DNA from 2 places in the Subtercola sp. PAMC28395 genome. Region 2 is predicted to be linked to the other one. Evidence: predicted binding sites of a transcription regulator. Region 2 holds the regulator's gene; the other holds the start of a gene.
What was found. The regulator HspR, encoded in region 2, represses chaperone genes until heat shock. The targets are predictions, from matches to a motif close to AAGTTGAGTCNNNNNGACTCAACTT.
Positions count from the first base shown of each region.

Region 1: KPL76_RS02055 (ATP-dependent Clp protease ATP-binding subunit) is a predicted target of HspR. The motif match lies at 3,152-3,176, and genes of this name have one in related genera.

Region 1 covers NZ_CP076547.1:417,592-427,937, forward strand. Annotated here, with positions in the region: gene KPL76_RS02050 (helix-turn-helix transcriptional regulator) at 1-385, opposite strand, end outside; gene KPL76_RS02055 (ATP-dependent Clp protease ATP-binding subunit) at 512-3,136, opposite strand; gene KPL76_RS02060 (arylsulfatase) at 3,315-4,829, shown strand; gene KPL76_RS02065 (ATP-binding cassette domain-containing protein) at 4,921-5,679, opposite strand; gene KPL76_RS02070 (ABC transporter permease) at 5,676-6,710, opposite strand; gene KPL76_RS02075 (substrate-binding domain-containing protein) at 6,849-7,859, opposite strand; gene KPL76_RS02080 (LacI family DNA-binding transcriptional regulator) at 8,086-9,231, shown strand; gene KPL76_RS02085 (putative quinol monooxygenase) at 9,228-9,533, shown strand; gene KPL76_RS02090 (carbohydrate kinase) at 9,558-10,346, shown strand, end outside.
Region 2 covers NZ_CP076547.1:1,059,919-1,070,264, forward strand. Annotated here, with positions in the region: gene crtI (phytoene desaturase family protein) at 1-981, shown strand, start outside; gene KPL76_RS05065 (lycopene cyclase domain-containing protein) at 984-1,364, shown strand; gene KPL76_RS05070 (lycopene cyclase domain-containing protein) at 1,361-1,750, shown strand; partial or broken gene KPL76_RS14930 (hypothetical protein) at 1,714-1,845, opposite strand; gene KPL76_RS05075 (prenyltransferase) at 1,786-2,613, shown strand; gene KPL76_RS05080 (MFS transporter) at 2,737-4,038, opposite strand; gene dnaK (molecular chaperone DnaK) at 4,228-6,099, shown strand; gene KPL76_RS05090 (nucleotide exchange factor GrpE) at 6,102-6,839, shown strand; gene KPL76_RS05095 (DnaJ C-terminal domain-containing protein) at 6,832-7,839, shown strand; gene KPL76_RS05100 (heat shock protein transcriptional repressor HspR) at 7,904-8,320, shown strand; gene KPL76_RS05105 (hypothetical protein) at 8,370-9,248, shown strand; gene mptB (polyprenol phosphomannose-dependent alpha 1,6 mannosyltransferase MptB) at 9,277-10,346, opposite strand, start outside.

The sequences.
Region 1 (10,346 bases), 640 kb from region 2:
GACGAGTCTGTTCTTGCGCGATCCTGGTCGGCATAACGATCACGGCAGGGTGCTCGCGTGCCCGATACACGCTCGGAGGTTCGCCGACCAACTCGGTGAACCGCGTGCTGAACGACCCGAGCGAGGTCGAGCCGACGGCCATGCACGCGTCGGTCACACTCATGCCGGCCCTCAGCAACGCCATCGACCGCTCGATGCGACGGGTCATGAGGTAGCCGTACGGAGTCTCGCCGTAGGCCGCGCGGAACAACCGCGAGAAGTGCGCGGGCGACATCATGGCGCGCGCAGCCATGGTCGGTACGTCAAGCGCCTTCGCGAAGTCGCGGTCGATGAGGTCGCGCGCCCGGCGCAGGTGCGCGAGGTTGGCAAGCTCTGCGGGCGTCATGCGACGACAGTACCCCACAGTTCGGCCGCAGGGGGCCGCATATACAGAGATGCCCCGAGTGAATCTCTTCCGTGAAGAAGGATCCGCTCGGGGCACCTTCCCGTTCCCCAGGGAACGAGTCTCGGGTTACGCGGCCAGGGGCAACCCGGCGTCGGCGATGGAACCAGCAACCACCACGAGAGAGCCATCGTGGGCATCGACGGTGACGGAGCCACCATCGCTGAGCGCACCTGTCACCAGGAGATCGGCGATGCGATCATCCACCTCGCGCTGGATGACGCGGCGAAGCGGGCGTGCGCCATACTCGGGCTCGTACCCGGTCGACGCGATCCAGTCGATCGCGGCGTCGGTCACCTCGATGGTGACGTTCCGAACGGCCAGACGGGCCCTGGTCGCACCGAGCAGCAGGTCGACGATCTCACGCAGCTGCGCGGTCTCGAGCTTTCTGAACAGCACGATCTCGTCGATGCGGTTGAGGAGCTCGGGGCGCATCGCCTCGCGCAGCTTGCCCATCACGCGGTCGCGAAGGGCCTTGTCGCTGCCGAAACCGCCGCCAGCTGTCGGGTCGGCGACGAACCCGATGGCCCCGCCCCGGCTCGCCAGGAACTCCGAACCGAGGTTCGAGGTCATGATGATGACGGTGTTGCGGAAGTCGACTGTGCGGCCCTGGCCGTCGGTCAGGCGACCGTCGTCGAGCACCTGAAGAAGCAGATTGAAGACGTCTGGGTGGGCCTTCTCGATCTCATCGAACAGGATGACCGAGTAGGGGTTGCGGCGAACACGCTCGGTCAGCTGGCCGGCCTCGTCGTACCCGACGTATCCGGGAGGGGCTCCGACCAGGCGAGACACCGTGTGGCGCTCGCCGAACTCACTCATGTCAAAGCGCAGCATGGCCTTCTCGTCACCGAACAGGCTCGACGCGAGCGTCTTGGCGAGCTCGGTCTTGCCGACGCCGGTCGGGCCGAGAAACAGGAAACTGCCGACGGGCCGGTTCTGGTCGCCCATGCCGGTGCGGTTGCGGCGAACGGCCTTGGCGACGACAGTGACCGCGTCGTCCTGACCGATCACGCGCTCGTGCAGCTCGGTCTCGAGCAACGCGAGACGTTCACGGTCGACCTCGGTCAAGCGCTCGGCCGGGATGCCGGTGGCGCGCGCGATCACAGCTGCGATCTCGGGCTCACCAACCGTGGTCGACAAGCCTGTCGTCGACCCTGAGGATCGACCGCGCAGAGGCGTCGCAGGCAGAGACGTCGCAGTGTGACCAGCCGCGCCCGCGGAGAGCTTCGCGTGCACCGTTCCGATCTCGTCGCGCAGCCGCGAAGCTTCTTCGTAGTGCTCTGCCGCGACGGCGGAGTTCTTCGAGGCTTCGAGATCTGCGAGCTGCACCAGTAAGGCAGAAGCGTCGAACTTGAGGCCCAGCTTCAGGCGCAGTCGCGCACCGGCCTGGTCGATCAGGTCGATCGCCTTGTCGGGGAGGAAACGGTCGGTGACGTAGCGCGCCGACAGCTCGACGGACGCGCGGATGGCCTCATCGGTGTAGGTCACGCCGTGGTGGTCTTCATATGCCCCGCGGAGACCCGCGAGGATCTTCACGGCGTCTTCGATGCTCGGTTCGCCGACCACGACGGGCTGGAAGCGGCGCTCGAGCGCAGGATCCTTCTCGATCGCACGGTATTCCTTGAGGGTGGTGGCACCGACCAGGTGCAGTTCGCCCTTTGCAAGTCGGGGCTTCAGGATGTTGCCGGCGTCCATTCCGCCTTCGCCGGAGCCGCCAGCACCGACGACGGTGTGCAGCTCGTCGATGAAGACGATCAGCTCGGACTTGTGGGCGGCGATCTCGTCCATCACTGTGGTGAGGCGCTCCTCGAAGTCGCCACGGTACTTCGTGCCCGCCAGCATCGCGGGCAGGTCGAGCGAGACGACACGCTTGCCGCGCAGTTGCTCGGGAACACCGCCGTCGACGATGGCCTGGGCGATCCCACCGATGATCGCGGTCTTGCCGACGCCGGCCTCGCCGATGAGCACGGGGTTGTTCTTGGTACGACGGGAGAGGATCTCGATGGTCTGCTCGATCTCGTCGGAGCGGCCGATCACAGGGTCGAGGTCGCCTTCGCGAGCCATCTCCGTGAGGTCGGTGCCGAACCTGTCGAGCATCGGGGTTTCAGACTCCGGGGACGCGGGCGACATCGGGTCAGACGCCTCGCCCGCGCTGACGGTTTCGCGCATTCCGGCTTGCAGGGCATCCGGAGTCACGCCGGCGGCGGCGAGCACCTGACCAGCCGGTGAATCCTGGTTGATGACCAGCGCGAAGAAGAGGTGCTCGGGGTCGATGTAGGTCGAGCCGGATGCCCGGGCGACCTGGTAGGCGTGAAAGAGCGTGCGCTGGGCCGACTGGGTCAGCGAAGGCAGAACATCGGGGCGTTCGGTCGACGACTGCGGCAAGCGCTGCTCGGCGGCGTGCGCGATCGCAGAGGGGCTCGCTCCGAGGCGGGCAATGGCGTCGGACGCGGGTTCCTGTTCAGCGATGACCCGCAGAATGTGCAGGGCATCGAGCTCGCTCTGGCCGTGGGAGAGCGCAAACTGGCCGGCCTCGGCGAGTACCTCGTGGGTACGCCGGCTCATGAGCCTGCTGATGTCGATGGGACGACCGGCTTGGGCGGCGCGCTCACCCTGCAGGTAGCGGGCGAGGAATTCGTCGAACGAGCTGGAGCCTTCGGCCGCGGGGCCGAGGTTGTCGGGTGAAATGGGCAAGTGGTCCTCCTGTGAAACTTGAGTGCCTTCGTATCAAGTTAACGCACACGACGCGACTCTATTCCCGAAGAGGGTGCATGCCCTTCGTACGAGCCGAAACTGTTTCGTGACAGCGCAAAGGCCTCTGCATACCATGGGAGGGTGGACGTGCTGACGCGTTCAGGGGCGCGAGGATTCGATGACGAACGAAAAACCGAACATTCTGCTGATTCTCGCCGACGACATCGGTTGGTTCGATGTCGGGGCGTATCATCGCGGGATCATGGGCACTGAGACGCCCAACATCGATCGCATCGCGGCCGAGGGCGCGATGATGACCGACAACTATGCGCAGGCTAGCTGCACGGCCGGGCGGGCGGCGTTCATCACTGGGCAGATTCCGCTCCGCACCGGGCTCACGACAGTCGGGTTGCCCGGGGCCGAGCAGGGAATCCAGGATTCCGATCCGACCCTCGCTGAGCTCATCAAGCCGGAGGGCTACCGAACGGCGCAGATCGGCAAGAACCACCTCGGCGACCGTAACAAGTTCCTGCCGACGGTACACGGCTTCGACGAGTTCTACGGCAATCTGTACCACCTGAACGCCGAAGAAGAGCCCGAGCAGCCCGAGTACCCCAAAGAACTGCCGATCTTCCAGCAGCTGTTCATTCCGCGCGGCGTGCTCGACTGCAAGGCGAGCACCGTGGATGACCCGACCGTGGATCCGCGGTTCGGGCCCATCGGTAAGCAGACGATCACCGACACTGGGCCCCTCACGCGCAAGCGCATGGAGAGCATCGAGGATGACCTGCTCGAGCACTCGCTCGATTTCATCGACCGCGCCGTCGCCGCAGACGAGCCCTTTCTCCTGTGGCACAACACCACGCGGATGCATGTATGGACGCATCTCTCGGAGCGCTGGAAAGACAAGACCGGCCTCGGTGTCTACGCCGACGGGATGCAGGAACTCGACTGGGTCGTCGGAGAACTGCTCGCCAAACTCGACGAGCTCGGCATCGCGGACAACACGATCGTGGTGTTCGCCAGCGACAACGGTTCAGAGGCCTTCACCTGGCCCGACGGCGGCACCTCGCCCTTCCGCGGCGAGAAGGGTCTCGGCTGGGAGGGCGGCTTCCGCTCCCCACTCGCCATCCGCTGGCCGGGAAAGATCCCCGCGGGCCAGGTGCTGAACGGCATCTTCTCCCTCGAAGACATCCTGCCCACCGTCATGGCCGCAGTCGGTAGACCCGAGGTCAAAGAAGAACTCCTCGAGGGAGCCGACTTCGGCGACAAGCACTTCAGGGTGCACATCGACGGCTACAACCAGTTGCCCTACCTGACAGGCGAAGTCGACGAGTCGCCGCGCCACGAATTCTTCTACTACGGCGAACGAGACCTCTTCGCGCTGCGCTACAACAACTGGAAGGTGCACTTCCAGACGAAAGACGACTGGTTCCATGGGGCCATCGTGAAGAGCACCGTTCCGCAACCCGTCAACCTGCGCGTCGACCCGTTCGAACGCCACATGGAAGACCCGGCCTACCCCCTGTATGCCGGCGAGAAACTCTGGACCGTGCTTCCGGCAGCAGCCATCGTGCAGCAACACATCGCGACCTTCACCGAATTCCCCCCAACCCAGGCCCCACCGGACTTCAACCCACAAGCCATCGTCGACAAGGTAGTGAACGCAGCCGCACAGAGGCACGGCAACTGAGAGCTTCCACGACACTGCACACAGAAAAGCTGCGACCAGCCGGAGAACCACGAGTTCCCGGCAGCCGCAGCTGACCTGTTCACGAAAGCGGTCAGACGAGCAGACCGGTGATCGTGCCGAGCAGGGTGTCCACGTCGAAATCCGCCGTGGGTGCGTCTTTGACGATCTTGCCGAGTCGCAGCACGACGACACGGTCGGTGACCTCCAGCACGTGAGGCAGGGTGTGCGAAATGAAGATCACACCCAGCCCCTTCGCTTTGGCGGCACGGATGACCTGCAGGACTTCCTTCGACTGTCTCGCGCCGAGGTGGTTCGTGGGCTCGTCGAGGATGATGACCTTGCGTGCCCACGACACTGCACGGCCGATGGCGACAGCCTGGCGCTGCCCACCAGAGAGCTGGGAAACGGGGCGGTTCGACGCCGGCACCGCAATACCGACACGCTCAAGGTCGGCGTGGGCTTCAGCATCCATTCGCTTCTGGGCCAGGAATCCGAGCTTGCCGAGGATGCCCGGGCTCGGGATCTCGCGACCGAGGAACACGTTCGAGCTCACCGAGAGGTGGGGAGCGAGGCTCGACTCCTGATAGAGGGTCTCGACGCCGGCTTCGAGCGCTTCGTGCGGGCTCTTCCAGTGGCGTTCGACGCCCTCGAGCAGAATCTGGCCTGAGTCCGGCTGATGCGCCCCAGCGAGCGCCTTCACGAGTGTCGACTTGCCGGCGCCGTTGTCGCCGACCAGGCCGATGACCTCTCCGGCCCTGACGCTGAGGCTCACGTCATCGAGAGCGACGACGCTGCCGTACTTCTTGGAGATGTTGCGTACTTCGTAGAGAGGTGCATCTGCGAGGGTCATGAGCGTCTTCCGTTCGCGCGCAGGGCCTGCAGCGAGACCGCTGCGGCAATGAGGATGGCGACGACGACCTGCTTCCAGTTCGGTTCGACGCCGATGATGATGAGACCGCTGGTGACGGTGGCGAGGATGAGCGATCCGAGGACCGTACCCGACATGCGGCCGACACCACCCGAGAGTGCGACGCCACCGATGACGACTGCGGCGATGGCGTCGAGCTCGTCTCCGACACCGGAGGTCGGAGCACCCGAACCCAGGCGGATGTAGAGGAACATACCCGCCAGGCCCGAGAGCAGACCCGACAGAACGTAGATCTTCGTCAGGTGCCGCTTCACATTGATACCGGCGGCCAGGGCGGCGAACGAGTTCGAGCCGATCGCGTAGGTGTACCGGCCGAAGCGGGCCTTGTGCAGGAACAGACCGGCGATCACGACGATGATGATCACGAAGATCAGCGGCCACGAAAGCGGGCCGAGCCACGGCACGCTGAGCAGAATGGCGCTCTGCGGGCCTTCACCGATGGGCGCACCGCCCGTGAGCACGATCGACATACCGCCAGCGGCACCGAGGGTGGCCAGTGTGGCAATGAAGGGCACGAGGTGCAACCGGTTGATGAGTACGGAGTTGATGAAACCGACGAGCACACCGGTCGCCGCAGCCACGAGCGTTCCGACGAAGATCGTGATTCCGTCGTTCTGGCCGGCTGCGGTCATCGCCTGCATGGCGTAGGCCGCAATCACACCCGAGAAGCCGAGAGTGGCACCGACCGAGAGATCGATTCCGCCCGAGATGACGACGAACGTCTCAGCGACCGCGATGAGAACGATGGGGCCCCAGTCGAGCAGGATGTTGCCGAACACGTCGACGGTGAAGAAGACCGGGTTCAGAACGGAGAAGACAATCACCATTCCGATCAGGACCAGCAGAAGAATCGTCTGCTGGTTGGTGAGCAGCTCGATGAACCGCTTGCCGGGAGTGACAGGCGGCTGTGCGCCTGCGCCCGGCTTCAGTTCGATTGTTTCGGTGATTGCCACGGGGTGCCTTTCGCGTCGTATGAAGACAGCGTCTAGAGATACATGCAGTGGTGCTCGAGCATGCGGTGGTGAGATGAGGGGGTGCGGCCCCGCCGGTCACCTTCGGGTGGTGACCGACGAAGCCGCGGCAGGGGGTGACTACTGGACGTAGGTGTACTTCGTCAGGTCAGCAGCCGAGGTGTCTTTGTTCAGCGTGATGTTCGGCAGTGTGACCTTGGCTTCGATACCGGTGGCCTTGTTGCCGTTGTCGATGTAGGTGTGGCATGCGTCGACAGCCTGCTTGGCTTCTTCGGCCGGGTTCTGGGCGATGAGAGCAGTGAAGACGCCCTTACCGATCAGATCGACGTTGGACTTGTATGCGTCGTAGCCGATGAGTGCGACCTTGCCGGTCAGGCCCTTGGCCTGGAGGGCAGATGAAGCGCCCGTGGCGTTGGTGCCGTCAATGGCGAAGATGCCCGCGAGGTCGGGGTACTTGGTCAACCAGTTGCTCACGTTGCTGTCAGCGGTGGCTGCCTGCGACTGCGAGTATGCCGTGTCGACGAGCTCGATGCCCGGGTACTTCGCTGCGAGCTGGTCTTTGAAGCCCTTGAGACGATCGACGTTGGTGGTCGCGGTGGCCGAGGTCAGGCCGGCAACGACCTTGTAGCTGCCACCGGACTTGTAACCGATCGCCGTAGCCATCTGGTCGGCTGCGGCCTGGCCGCCCTGAACGTTGTCTCCGGTGATGAACGAGATGACGTTGCTGAGGTCGGTGACGTGAGTGTCGACGTTGACCACAGGGATCTTCGCTGCGGTCGCCTTGGTGACCGAAGCCTGGAGCGCGTCAGGGTCGGTCGGGATCAGCACGAGGCAGTCCGGCTTCTGGGCCAGCACCTGGTCGACGATGGGAATCTGCGTTGCCGGCGAGTAGAGCGAGGGGTCGCCCTGCCAGATCAGCTTGTCGCCCTTGGCGGATGTCTCAGCAGCAGCGCCGACATTCATTGCCTTGAAGAACGGGTCGGCCTCTGCGCCCATGACGAAGGCGATGGTGAGCGGCTTCGCTCCGCCGGCGGTCGAACTTGCCGTGGTCGAGCCGCTGCAGCCGGAAGCCACGAGAAGCAGCGATGCTGCCACACTGACTGCTCCGACGGTCTGAACGATACGTTTCATTTCGGGTAACTCTCCTTTGAGTGCGATCTGACTCTCTCACTTTCGCCCGATGGAGGGGAAGAGTGGCAGAGTCTGACTTCGCTTGCGGTGTGGTGCAGGTGTCTTCGTGAAGTCATCAGCCCTATATTGAGATCGATCTCAGTTTTGTTGTGAGATCGATCTCGGTGATGATGGGTATGATCATCACACCGTTTATCTCCGCTGTCAAACCATCAGGAAAAAGCTCATGAAGCAATCGGGTAACGAAGCCCACCCCACGATCAGCGATGTGGCCAGGCACGCAGGAGTGTCCCGGGCCACGACGTCCCGTGCGTTGAGCAATTACGGGGTTGTCAATTCGGAGACCCGCGCCAAAGTGCTCCGGAGCGCAGAAGAGCTGGGCTATGTGCCCAATGTGCTCGCCCGCTCGATGCGGGCCGGCAGCACACAGACCCTCGGGCTCATCATTGCCGAAGTGGGCCTGAGTGTCTTCGACCTGGCCATGCGATCCGTCATCGAGTCGGCCAGCCTGCAGGGCTACCAGGTGCTCGTCACCAACACCAACGAAGACCTGGTTGCAGAACGCGCATCGATTCGCGTCATGCTCGAGAAGCAGGTCGACGGCCTGATCGTCGTGCCCAGTGCCGTGGTCGACCTCGAGTTCCTCAGCAAATCCGACCTCAAGGGCAAACCAGTCACGCTTCTCGACCGCTCGCTCGAGACGCTGGGCATTCCCAGTGTCACCGCTGACAACAATCGCGGGGCCCGCGACGCGGTCGAACACATGCACTCTCTCGGTCACACGAAGATCGGCCTGATCGTTGTGACGGCGAATCTCGAGGGCGAGACCGGCGAGCGGCCGCGTGGCCTCATCTCGACCATCCACGATCGCGTCGAGGGTTACTACGCCGAGATGACGGAGTCGGGCCTTCGCGTCGACCCGGACTGGGTGCGATACTGCGGCGATGCCGGCGATGCTGCAACCACCGCGGTTTGCGCGATCCTCGATTCGCCGGAGCCACCGACCGCACTGCTGGCCTCGAACGGCAACATGTCGCTCGCCGTACTGCGGGTGGCGAAGGAACGGGGGCTCGTCATCGGCCGGGACCTCTCGCTCGTCGGCTTCGACGATGCACCCTGGGCCACTGTGCTCACCCCGAGCCTGACCGTGGTCGACCTGCCCATCGAGGAGATGGCCAAGGCAGCCGTCGACAACCTGATCGCGCAGATCGCCGATCCATCGACTGAACAGACCTCGGTGACCCTACCGACCAGACTCCTAGTACGGCACTCCGTCGACGACCTCACGGCCCATCCCGGCGCAGTGATCCGAACCCCCTCTGCACCCGCGACACCGCTTCGCACCCAGAAAAGAGCACTCACTTCGCCATGACAATCGCCCTCTACGCGGAGTTCACCGCCTCAGCCGGCAACGCTGCCGCAGTGTCCGCGCTCATCGACGAATTCGCGACGGCCGTGCGTGCTGAACCCGGAAACCTGCGATTCGACCCCCATTCCCTGTCCAGCGATCCTCACTCCGTCTTCGTCTACGAGCTCTACCGCGACCAACTCGCCTTCGACGCGCACCTCGCCAGCGCTCACGGCCTCGAATTCAACAGAAGGCTGACTTCCCTCATCACCGGCGGCCAGTCACAATTGACCATGCTCGACCCCATCGGCGTCTTTCCCGCCTGATGATCGCCGAAAGGATCCGACACCGTGTCTCCTGAACCAGAGTCCGCCGCGCAGCCCGCACCCTCAGCAGCACCGGCCAGAACGCCCGGGCCGGCGATCGTGATCGGCGAGGCGCTCACCGACATCGTCATCAGTCCGAACGGTGTCTCCGAGCACCCCGGCGGCTCGCCCATGAACGTCGCCATCGGCCTGGCCCGGCTGGGCGACGCCGTCGAGTTGGTCACCCGCATCGGCAGCGATGCACGCGGCGGTGAACTGAAACGACACATCGAAGCCTCGGGCGTCGCTTTCTTTCCTGGCTCCATCATCGACGAGCCGACCTCGACGGGCACCGCCCTGCTCGACGAGTCCGGCGCAGCCACCTACGAGTTCGACATTCGCTGGTCACTCGAATTCGTCGGAGAGCTGCCCGCAACCGCCCTCGTGCACACCGGTTCGATCGCCGCGTTCCTCACCCCTGGCGCGTCCGACGTCCGCCGCCTTCTTGCCGAGACACCCGTGGGCACGATCGTCACGTTCGACCCGAACATCCGCCCCTCGCTGCTCGGCTCCGTCGAGACAGCCCGGGCAACAGCAGAAGACCTGATGGCACTGTCGAACGTCGTGAAGCTCAGCGACGAGGACGCCGAATGGTTGTACCCAGCTCTGTCACCGTCCGAGGTACTCGGCCACATTCTCACGCTGGGGCCGGCGCTTGCGATCATGACCCGCGGGGCATCCGGTGCCCTGCTCGTCTCTGATCTCGCGACCCTCGACCTGCCCGGCAGGCGTGTGGTCGTGGCCGACACCATCGGCGCGGGCGACTCGTTCATG
Region 2 (10,346 bases):
ACCCACGAGTTCGACACCAACGTGATCGACCGCGCCGAGCTGCGTCGCGTGCTCGAGGGTGAGGTCGAATACGACCCGGCCCGCCACGGCGGACTCCAGCCTGCGGGTTCGGCCACCGGCACCGTCGAGGCGGGCGAACCCGGCGAAGTTGCGCCTGTCGCAGCATCGACGAAGCGAAAGCCGAAGGTTTCGGGCATCCAGTACCTCGATGCCGCTGGCACGGCCCACTCGCTCGAAGCTGACGTGGTCGTTGCCGCGACTGACCTCGAGCACGTCGAGACGACCATGCTGCTGCCTGAGCTGCAGACCTTCCCTGACTCGTACTGGAAGAAGAAGACCGCTGGGCCTTCCGCGGTGCTCATCTATCTCGGCGTCTCTGGCTCACTCCCCGAGCTTGCCCACCACACTCTGTTCTTCACCAAGAGCTGGAAAGAGGACTTCGGCAAGATCTTCGGCAAAGCAGGCTTCGGCCGCCGTAAGCCGACCTCGGTTCCGAGCCCTGCTTCGATCTATGTCTGCCGGCCCAGTGCGACCGATGCCTCCGTTGCGCCAGAGGGCTCGGAGAACATCTTTGTTCTCGTGCCCATCCCGGCCGACCCCTCGATCGGGCACGGAGGCGAAGACGGCAACGGCTCGGCCCAGGTCGAGGCCATCGCCGACGAGGCGATCGCGCAGATCGGCAGCTGGGCGGGAATCGACGACTTCGCCTCCCGCATCACGGTTCGCCGCACGGTCGGCCCCGGCGACTTCAAAGACGACCTCAACACCTGGAACGGAACGGCGCTGGGCCCGGCCCATACTCTCGGCCAGAGTGCGTTCTTCCGTGCCGGCAACGTGAGCAAGAAGGTCGATGGCCTCCTGTACGCCGGTGGGTCGACGATCCCGGGCATCGGCCTGCCGATGTGCCTCATCAGCGCTGAGCTCGTGATCAAGCGCCTGCGCGGCGACACCTCGACCACTGCCCTGCCCGAGCCGCTCTGAGCATGGCCGTTCTGTACCTGCTCGGGCTGCTCGTCGCGCTGACGGGAATGGTCATGCTCGACCGGCGCTTCCGGTTGTTCTTCTGGGCCGACGCTCGCCGGGCATCCATTGTTCTGGTCGTCGGCGTGGTGTTCTTTCTGCTGTGGGATATCGCCGGCATCGGCCTCGGCATCTTCTTTCGCGGCGAGACGGCGTTCACGACCGGAATCGTGATCGGGCGCGAACTGCCGCTTGAAGAAGTCTTCTTTCTGACGTTGCTCTGCTACCTCACGATGAACCTGTTCGCTGCGGTGTCGCGGATGATCGGCAGGGCCACAGTCGCCCCGAACGGAACACGTGGCCAGAGCGGCCTCGCCGGCCGAAGTGCAGGGCGGCCATCGTGACGTACTGGGCCCTGAACGCCTACTTTCTCGCGGTGGCGGTGGTGCTGTTCGCCGTGGCGAGGATCACCCGACGCAAGCCGGCCTTCGTGCCGGTGCTCGTCACCCTGGCGGTGCTGCTCGTCATCACGGCGGTGTTCGACAACGTCATGATCGGCATCGGGCTGGTCGGCTACAACCAGGCGCTGATCTCCGGCGCCTTCATCGGAATCGCCCCGCTGGAGGACTTCGCATACGCGATCGGCGCCGCCGTGCTGCTGCCTGCTCTCTGGATGCTGCTGCCAGCCCGTGCGGCATCACGACAGGGAAGGCGACCGAACGGCGCTGCTGCAGCGGCGGCGAATGGACAGGCCCACCCACACCAGACTCGCCCCGAGGAGCACTCGTGACCAAGCTCGGCCAGGTGCTGCTCTCGTCGCGCCCGCTGTCGTGGATCAACACCGCGTTCCCGTTCGCGGCCGCGTACCTGCTGACCACCCGCCAGGTCGACCTGACCTTCGTGCTCGGGACCCTCTACTTCCTCGTGCCGTACAACCTCGCGATGTACGGCATCAACGACGTGTTCGACTATGAATCCGACCTCCGGAACCCCCGCAAGGGCGGTGTCGAGGGCGCGGTGCTCGGGCGCTCGCTGCACAAGTTGACGCTGTGGAGCGCGGCGGTCACGAACATCCCGTTCCTGGTGTACCTGGTGATCGTCGGTTCGCCGCTCTCCTGGCTGGTGCTGGCGATCAGTGTGTTCGCGGTGATCGCCTACAGCGCGCCGAAACTGCGGTTCAAGGAACGCCCGTTCGTCGACTCACTGACCTCGAGCACGCACTTCGTGAGCCCCGCCGTCTACGGTCTGGTGCTCGCCGGTGCAGTCTTCACCCCCCAGCTCTGGGCAATTCTCGCGGCATTCTTTCTGTGGGGCATCGCGAGTCACGCGTTCGGCGCCGTGCAGGACATCGTCGCAGACCGCGAGGGCGGCATCGCTTCGATCGCCACGGTCATCGGCGGCAGGCAGACGGTACGTTTCGCGTTCTTCGCCTACGTGCTCGGCGGGTTGCTCATGCTGCTCACCAGCTGGCCCGGCCCGATTGCCGCTGTGCTGGCTCTGCCGTACGCCCTGAGTGTGCTGCCGTACTGGTCGATCACCGATGCGGATGCTGAGCTCGCCAACGCTGGCTGGCGACGGTTTCTCTACCTGAACTTCGCGACCGGTTTCGTGGTGACGATGCTGCTCATCTGGTACTGGGCACTCACGCCCTGACCCGTCGCCTGCGCTGGCATTTACGCTGCCGCGCTCGCAATCGTCGGAGATTCCGCTGGAGTACCCCTTGTAGGCGCGCTGCCCCCGCGGAATATCCGACGGTTTCGCTCTCGCGAATTGCCCTCAGCTGAGCTCGGGCTGCTTCGCCGAAACGGGGATGAGCACTGCGAGGCCCACCGCGAGCACGAGCACGATGCCCAGGATGCCCCAGTACTGTGCGCCGCCGATCGTCACGAAGATCGCGAACGCCGTCGGCGCGAGGAAGGTCGCCGCCTTTCCGGTGGTCGCGTAGAGGCCGAAGACCTCGCCTTCGCGGCCCGCAGGAATCACCCGGGCCAGGAACGACCGGCTCGCCGACTGCGCGGGGCCGACGAACAGGCAGAGGGCAAGGCCGAAGACCCAGAAGGCCGCCGGGCCGGCGTCATGCAGGAAGAACACAGCGAGACCGCAGATGACGAGCCCGACCAGAGCGCCCACGATCACGGGCTTCGGGCCGATCCGGTCGTCGAGGCGCCCGATGACCACGGTCGAGACGCCCGCGGTCACGTTGGCCGCAATGGCGAAGATGATGACCTCGCCGGCAGAGAAGCCGAAGGTGCCTGCCGCCAAAATGCCACCGAAGGTGAAGACTCCGGTGAGCCCGTCGCGGAATACGGCGCTCGCGATCAGGAAGTAGACGGTGTGCCGGCTCGTGCGCCACAGCCGCGCGATGTCGTGCCCGAGGCGCACGTAGGAGCCGAAGAAGCTGACCTTGTCACGGCGACTGGCTGCCGGAGCCGTGTACTCGGGCACGGCGAGCAGCACCGGCAGTGCGAAGAGGCCGAGCCACGCTGCTGCAATCAGCATCGAGAGGCGCACGGCCAGCCCGTTGTCGTCGTCTGGCGCAGGGTGGATGAGGCCGAAGTAGACGATGAGCAACAGCACGATTCCGCCGAAGTACCCCATCGACCATCCGAACCCGCTGACCTTGCCGATGGTCGCCCGGGTCGAGACGCTGGTGAGCATGGCGTTGTAGTTCACCGAGGCGAACTCGAAGAACACCGTGCCGACGGCGAGCAGGAGCAACCCCAGCCACAGGTAGCTGGGCGATGGTTCGACGAAGAACATGAGCGCGGTGACCACCACCACGATGTACGTATTGACCGCGAGCCAGAACTTGCGGCGGCCTGAGACATCGGAGCGCTGCCCCGTGATCGGCGCCAGTAGGGCCACCAGGATGCCGGCCACCCCCAGGGTCCAGCCGAGCTGCGCAGAGACGAAGGCTTCGCCGCCGAACGACTTACCGGTCAGGTACACCGTGAAGACGAAGGTGGTGACGACGGCGTTGAAGGCGGCTCCGCCCCAGTCCCACAGGCCCCAGGCCAGAACACGCGTGCGCGGGATGATCGTGGTGGGGCCAGTCGGGCCTGCCGCCGTTGCAGTCATGACCACACAGTACAGTTTCTGGGTAAACCGAAGGTGTATTGAAAGTTGAGTCACATCTACTCAAGTTCTTGGCCTTCGGACTTGACACCTGATCGACGGGGAGTAAACTTGAGCGTATAAGACTCAAGTATCCGTATCTGGGTCTGAAGCATCTTTAGCCGGCCGGAAGGCCAAGAAGGAGTAAAGCACATGGCTCGTGCAGTAGGAATCGACCTCGGTACCACCAACTCGGTCGTCGCCGTCCTCGAAGGTGGAGAACCCACCGTCATCGCCAATGCAGAAGGCTTTCGCACGACCCCGTCGGTTGTCGCCTTCACCAAAGACGGAGAGGTGCTGGTCGGCGAGACCGCCAAGCGCCAGGCCGTCACCAACGTCGACCGCACGATTGCGAGCGTCAAGCGCCACATCGGAACCGACTGGACCGTCAAGGTCGACGACAAGAAGTACACCCCGCAGGAGATCTCTGCGCGCATTCTTGCGAAGCTGAAGCGCGACGCTGAGTCGTACCTCGGTGACAAGGTCACCGACGCGGTCATCACCGTTCCCGCATACTTCAACGACGCCGAGCGCCAGGCCACCAAAGAGGCTGGCGAGATCTCCGGGCTGAACGTTCTGCGCATCATCAACGAGCCGACCGCTGCCGCACTCGCCTACGGCCTCGACAAGGGTAAAGAAGACGAACTCATCCTGGTCTTCGACCTCGGTGGCGGTACCTTCGATGTCTCTCTGCTTGAAGTGGGCAAGGACGACGACTTCTCCACCATCCAGGTGCGCTCGACCGCCGGCGACAACCGCCTCGGCGGCGACGACTGGGACCAGCGTGTCGTCGACTACCTGATCAAGCGCTTCAAGGACTCGACCGGCGTCGACGTCTCTGGCGACAAGATCGCCAAGCAGCGTCTGAAGGAGGCCGCTGAGCAGGCCAAGAAGGAGCTGTCGGGATCGCTTTCCACGACCATCCAGCTTCCCTACCTCTCGCTCACCGAGAACGGCCCTGCCAACCTCGACGAGACCCTGAGCCGCGCGAAGTTCGAAGAGCTGACCGCAGACCTGCTGGCCCGCACCGAGAAGCCGTTCCACGACGTCATCAAGGAGGCCGGTGTCTCGATCGCCGACATCGCCCACGTCGTTCTGGTCGGTGGATCGACCCGTATGCCCGCCGTCGTCTCGCTGGTCAAGAAGCTGACCGGTGGGCGTGAGCCCAACAAGGGCGTCAACCCCGACGAGGTCGTGGCTGTCGGTGCCGCACTGCAGGCCGGCGTGCTGAAGGGCGAGCGCAAAGACGTTCTGCTCATCGACGTCACCCCGCTCTCTCTCGGTATCGAGACCAAGGGCGGCATGATGACCAAGCTCATCGAGCGCAACACGGCCATCCCGACCAAGCGCAGCGAGACCTTCACCACTGCAGACGACAACCAGCCGTCTGTGGCCATCCAGGTCTTCCAGGGCGAGCGTGAGTTCACCCGTGACAACAAGAACCTCGGAACGTTCGAGCTGACCGGCATTGCGCCGGCCCCGCGCGGCATTCCGCAGGTCGAGGTCACCTTCGACATCGACGCCAACGGCATCGTGCACGTGTCTGCCAAAGACAAGGGCACGGGCAAGGAGCAGTCGATGACGATCACCGGTGGGTCGAGCCTGTCGAAGGACGACATCGCCCGCATGGTGCGCGAGGGTGAAGAGCACGCCGCAGAAGACAAGAAGCGCCGCGAGGCCGCTGAGACGCGCAACACGAGCGAGCAGCTCGCGTACTCGATCGACAAGCTCATCAAAGACAACGAAGACAAGCTGCCCGAAGAGGTCAAGACCGAGGTGCAGGCCGATGTCGACGCTCTGAAGAGCGCCCTCGCCGGAGACGACGATGAAGCGGTCAAGTCGGCCTTCGACAAGCTCAACGAGAGCCAGTCGAAGCTCGGCCAGGCCATCTACGCCAACTCGCAGGCCGACGAAGCCGCAGCAGCCGCTGCAGCCGACCAGCCTGCCGAAGAGACGGCGAGCAGCGACGAAGATATCGTTGATGCTGAAGTCGTCGACGACGAAGAATCGAAAGAGCAGAAGTAATCATGGGCAAGAAAGACAAGTCAGGCCGCGGCAGTGACGAGTCTTCTGGCCCGTTCGACCCGACAGGTACGCCTGCCGGGCCAAGCGCCCCTACCGGGTCTGCCGCAGACGCGACAGACCCGGTGACGGGCGAGCCCGTCGAAGACGCCGCCTTCATCGAGGCCGAAGGCCCAGATGTCGAAACGCACACCGATGCTGGTGAGGGCGAGAACGCAGAAGCAACAGGAGAAGAGGAGACCGTGGGAGATGACCAGTTCAACGACGACGATCTGAGCTTTCTGGATGCTGTGAGCGCTGGTGAGGCTGAGGCGACTGCCGCTGTCGACCTGGCGGCCGAACGTCTCGCAGACCTGCAGCGGGTGACCGCTGAGTACGCCAACTATCGCAAGCGCACCGAAGCCAACCGGGAAGTCGAGCGTGAACGGACGGTCGGTGACGTGGTGAAGGTTCTGCTGCCGGTTCTCGACGACTTCGACCGTGCTGAGAAGCACGGCGACCTTGCTGAGGGCCCGTTCGCTTCCATTGTGGCGAAACTGCGAACCGGGGTCGAGCGTTTCGGTCTGAAGCCCTTCGGAGCTGCTGGCGAGCCCTTCGATCCCCAGCTGCACGAGGCGATCTTCCAGCAGCCGAGCGCAGACGTGCAGGTCGAGACCATCTCTGATGTCGTCGAGACCGGTTACTTCCTCGGTTCGACGCTGCTCCGTGCGGCGAAGGTTGTCGTAGCGGTGCCGAATGGCTAGCCAGGATTGGTTCGACAAGGACTTCTACAAGGTCCTCGGGGTGTCGAAGGACGTCACGCCTGCCGACCTGAAGAAGCAGTATCGCAAGCTCGCGCGGCAGTTCCACCCGGACTCCAACCCTGGTGATGCTGCCGCCGAGGCGAAGTTCAAGGAGATCAGCGAAGCCCACTCGGTTCTCGCCGACCCCGAACAGCGCAAGGAGTATGACCAGATTCGCGCCATGGGTTCTGGCGCCCGCTTCACAGCGGGTGGCCAGGGCCAGGGCGGCGGCTTCGAAGACGTCTTCGGCGGCATGTTCGGCGGAGGTCGTGGCGGCGGCGGTGGCGGAGCCAATACGAGCTACTCGTACCAGCAGGGCGGCTTCGATGACCTCCTTGGAGGCATGTTCGGCGGCAGCCAGCCCGGGTTCGGTCAGCCCAGCGGCGGCTACCGCGGCTACGGCGGGCCGACACGCGGCCGTGACGTCGCTGCACGCACCACGGTGGACTTTCTCACCGCGACCAAGGGCGACACCATCAAGTTGCAGACGTCAGAGGGCAAGACCATCACGGTCAAGATCCCTGCCGGGGTCGCTGATGGGCAGAAGATCAAGCTGCGAGGCAAGGGTGAGGCGAGCCCCGACGGTGGCGAGACCGGCGACATCGTACTGACGATCGCCGTTCGCAAGCACCCGGTCTTCGAGCGAGACGGCCTGAACCTCAGGGTCAACGTTCCCGTCACCTTCGTCGAGGCGACCCTCGGGGCGACCATCGAGGTGCCCACGCTCGGCGGCGAACCAGTGAAACTCCGCGTCGGTGCCGGCACTCCGAGCGGCCGCGTACTTCGGGTCAAGGGCCGGGGGGTCGACACCCCGAAAGGCACGGGCGACCTGCTCGCTGTGGTCCAGGTGGCTGTGCCCTCGCACCTGTCTCCGGAGGCGCGTGACGCGCTTCTCGCGTTCCACGCGTTGGAACCCCAGGAGAACCCGCGTGCTGAGCTTCTGGCCAAAGCACACGAGTAAACAAGCGGTATCAGTCCAATAGTCCTGCGTAAGCGAATCAGACAGAACGGTGAGGTGACCTGCGATGACAATGCCTGTGGACGAGAATGCTCCACTGTTCGCCATCGCGGTCGCCGCCGAACTCGCAGAAATGCATCCGCAGACGTTGCGCCAATATGACCGGCTGGGGCTTGTGAGTCCCAGCCGAACGGCTGGCAAGTCGAGGCGTTATTCGCTTCGCGACGTCATGCAGCTGCGCGAGGTAGCGCGGCTGGGAGCCGAGGGCATCTCACTCGAGGGCATCAGGCGCATCCTCGACCTGGAGAACCTCAACCAGCAGCTGTCCAGGCGTGTGCGCGAGCTCGAGACCGCTCTCGCGGACGAGCTTCTCAATCGACCGGGTCGGCGCGTGTTCGCCGCTGGCCTCGAGGGCGAAGTCGTAAGCCTCAAGAGTGGCGTTCGCGCCCAGCGCCGCACCGAAGTGGTGGTCTGGCGACCGTAGCCCGCGCGCTACTCGATCGGCGTGTGACGGCGGATGAAAGAATGGGGGCATGACGACCCCCGCACTCGGCCTTCTTCTCGACATCGACGGGCCCATCGCCTCACCCCTCACGCGGTCTGTCGTGGTGCCGAGCATCCTCACCGACCTCGTCACCCTGACGGCAGGCGGCGTGCCGATTGCCTTCATCACGGGCCGCTCGGCCGACTTCGTGAAGGAGCAGGTCATCGCTCCGCTGATGGCCGGAGGCCTGGGTGAAGCCCTCGAGAACGGTGGCCGGATGTTCGTCGTCGCTGAAAAGGGTGCCGTCTGGTTCACGGTCGGCCCTGAGGGCGCCGGTGAGACGCAGGTCGATGAGACGGTGGCGCTGCCGGCTGAGTTCGCCGCGGGCATCCGTGCCGTCGTACGCGAGAAGTTCAGCGAGCTGATGTTCTTCGACGAGACGAAGCTCGCCATGGTCTCTGTGGAACAGTTGACGACGGTCGACGCCGAGACGTACCAGAGCGCTCAATTGCGGTACAACGAGGTCGCTTTCGACGCTCTGGTGGAGCGTGGGCTTGGTGCTCGATACGGCGACCGCGAGGTCAGGAATGCGGCGGGGCACATCCCGTTCCGCATCGACCCGACCATCATCTCGACCGACGTCGAATCAGTGACACTCGACAAAGACCGCGGGGCCGAGCGTGCGTTGTCGCACTTCATCGACGAGGGCGACCTGCCATCGCTCTGGCGAACCGTCGGTGACTCACGCAGCGATTACAAGATGGCCGACTACCTGCACTCGGCGGGTTACGACGTCGCCCATGTGGATGTCCGGCCCTCCGATGGCGTTCTCGAGAAGCCGTACCCGGTCATCGTCGAGGGTGACCTCATCCATGACGAAGCGGGTGCCGCGTTTCTCCGATACTGGGTCGACAAGCTCGGCCTCTGACTTCTCGCGCCCGCGGGAGCGATACCCGTCAGGGCTTGGTGAGGGTGGTAGCCGAGCGGGATGCGGGATGCCCGGTCGCACGTCGCGCTGCGCCCGCCGCTGCTCGTGAAACGGCAAAGCGCAGCCTGGCCTCACGAATGCGTCGGCGAAGCAGCGCGATCGACAGGTCTTCGTGGATGCAGTAGGCGACGATCAGAGCGATTGCCCCTCCTGAGATGATGACCGTTCGCAGGATGGCCGCACCGACGTCGCCCTGCACGGCATCGGAGACGTCCATGCCTTCAGCGATACTGACGCAGGCGAAGAAGATCGAGGCGGCGACGATGAGATGCGTCTGGAGACCGACTCGAACTCCCGAGACAGCGAAGAGCACGATGACCCACGCGGCGTACCACGGGTGGATGACCGCGGACGAGAGCACGAGAGCTGCGAAGGCGAAACTGAGCCGCATCATCGGGTCGATGTTGCGTTTGGTGAGCATCAGCCATGCCACGATGACAGCCATCAGGGCCATCGCCGTGTACTTGACGATGTTCGCGCCGATCTCACCGTCGAGACCGACGGCACCGAACGCGCCGCCGAGCCCGATCGCGAGGATATTGACGGGCGCGTACCAGTGGGCGACCGCGCCAGGAGTTGCCAGAGTGAACACCCAGCCGAAACCGACATTCATCACGAACCCGAGTACGCCCAGGATCACGAACGAGATTGCCGCAGTGGCGACCCAGTACTTGATCGTGCTGCGGACGGTGCGATTCTGGCCTGCCCAGATGATGCCGATCACGGGTAGAGCGATGAGTGCGATGGGTTTCACCCCGATCGCAAGGGTCACGAGAATCGTGGCGATGATCGGCCGCTTGATCATGGCGTAGTACATGCCGGCAATGAGGAAGGCGAGCATGAGGGCGTCGTTGTGGCCGCCGACGATGAAGTTGAACATGATGATCGGGCTCGCGAGAACCAGCCACAGCACCTGCGAAGGGTCGAGCCCACGCAGGCGGGCGATGCGGTAGGCATAGAAGGCGATGCCCGCCACGCCCAGCACGGCGATCAGGCGGAAGATGGCGACCGCGGTGATGGGTGAGGTGCCGACGGAGC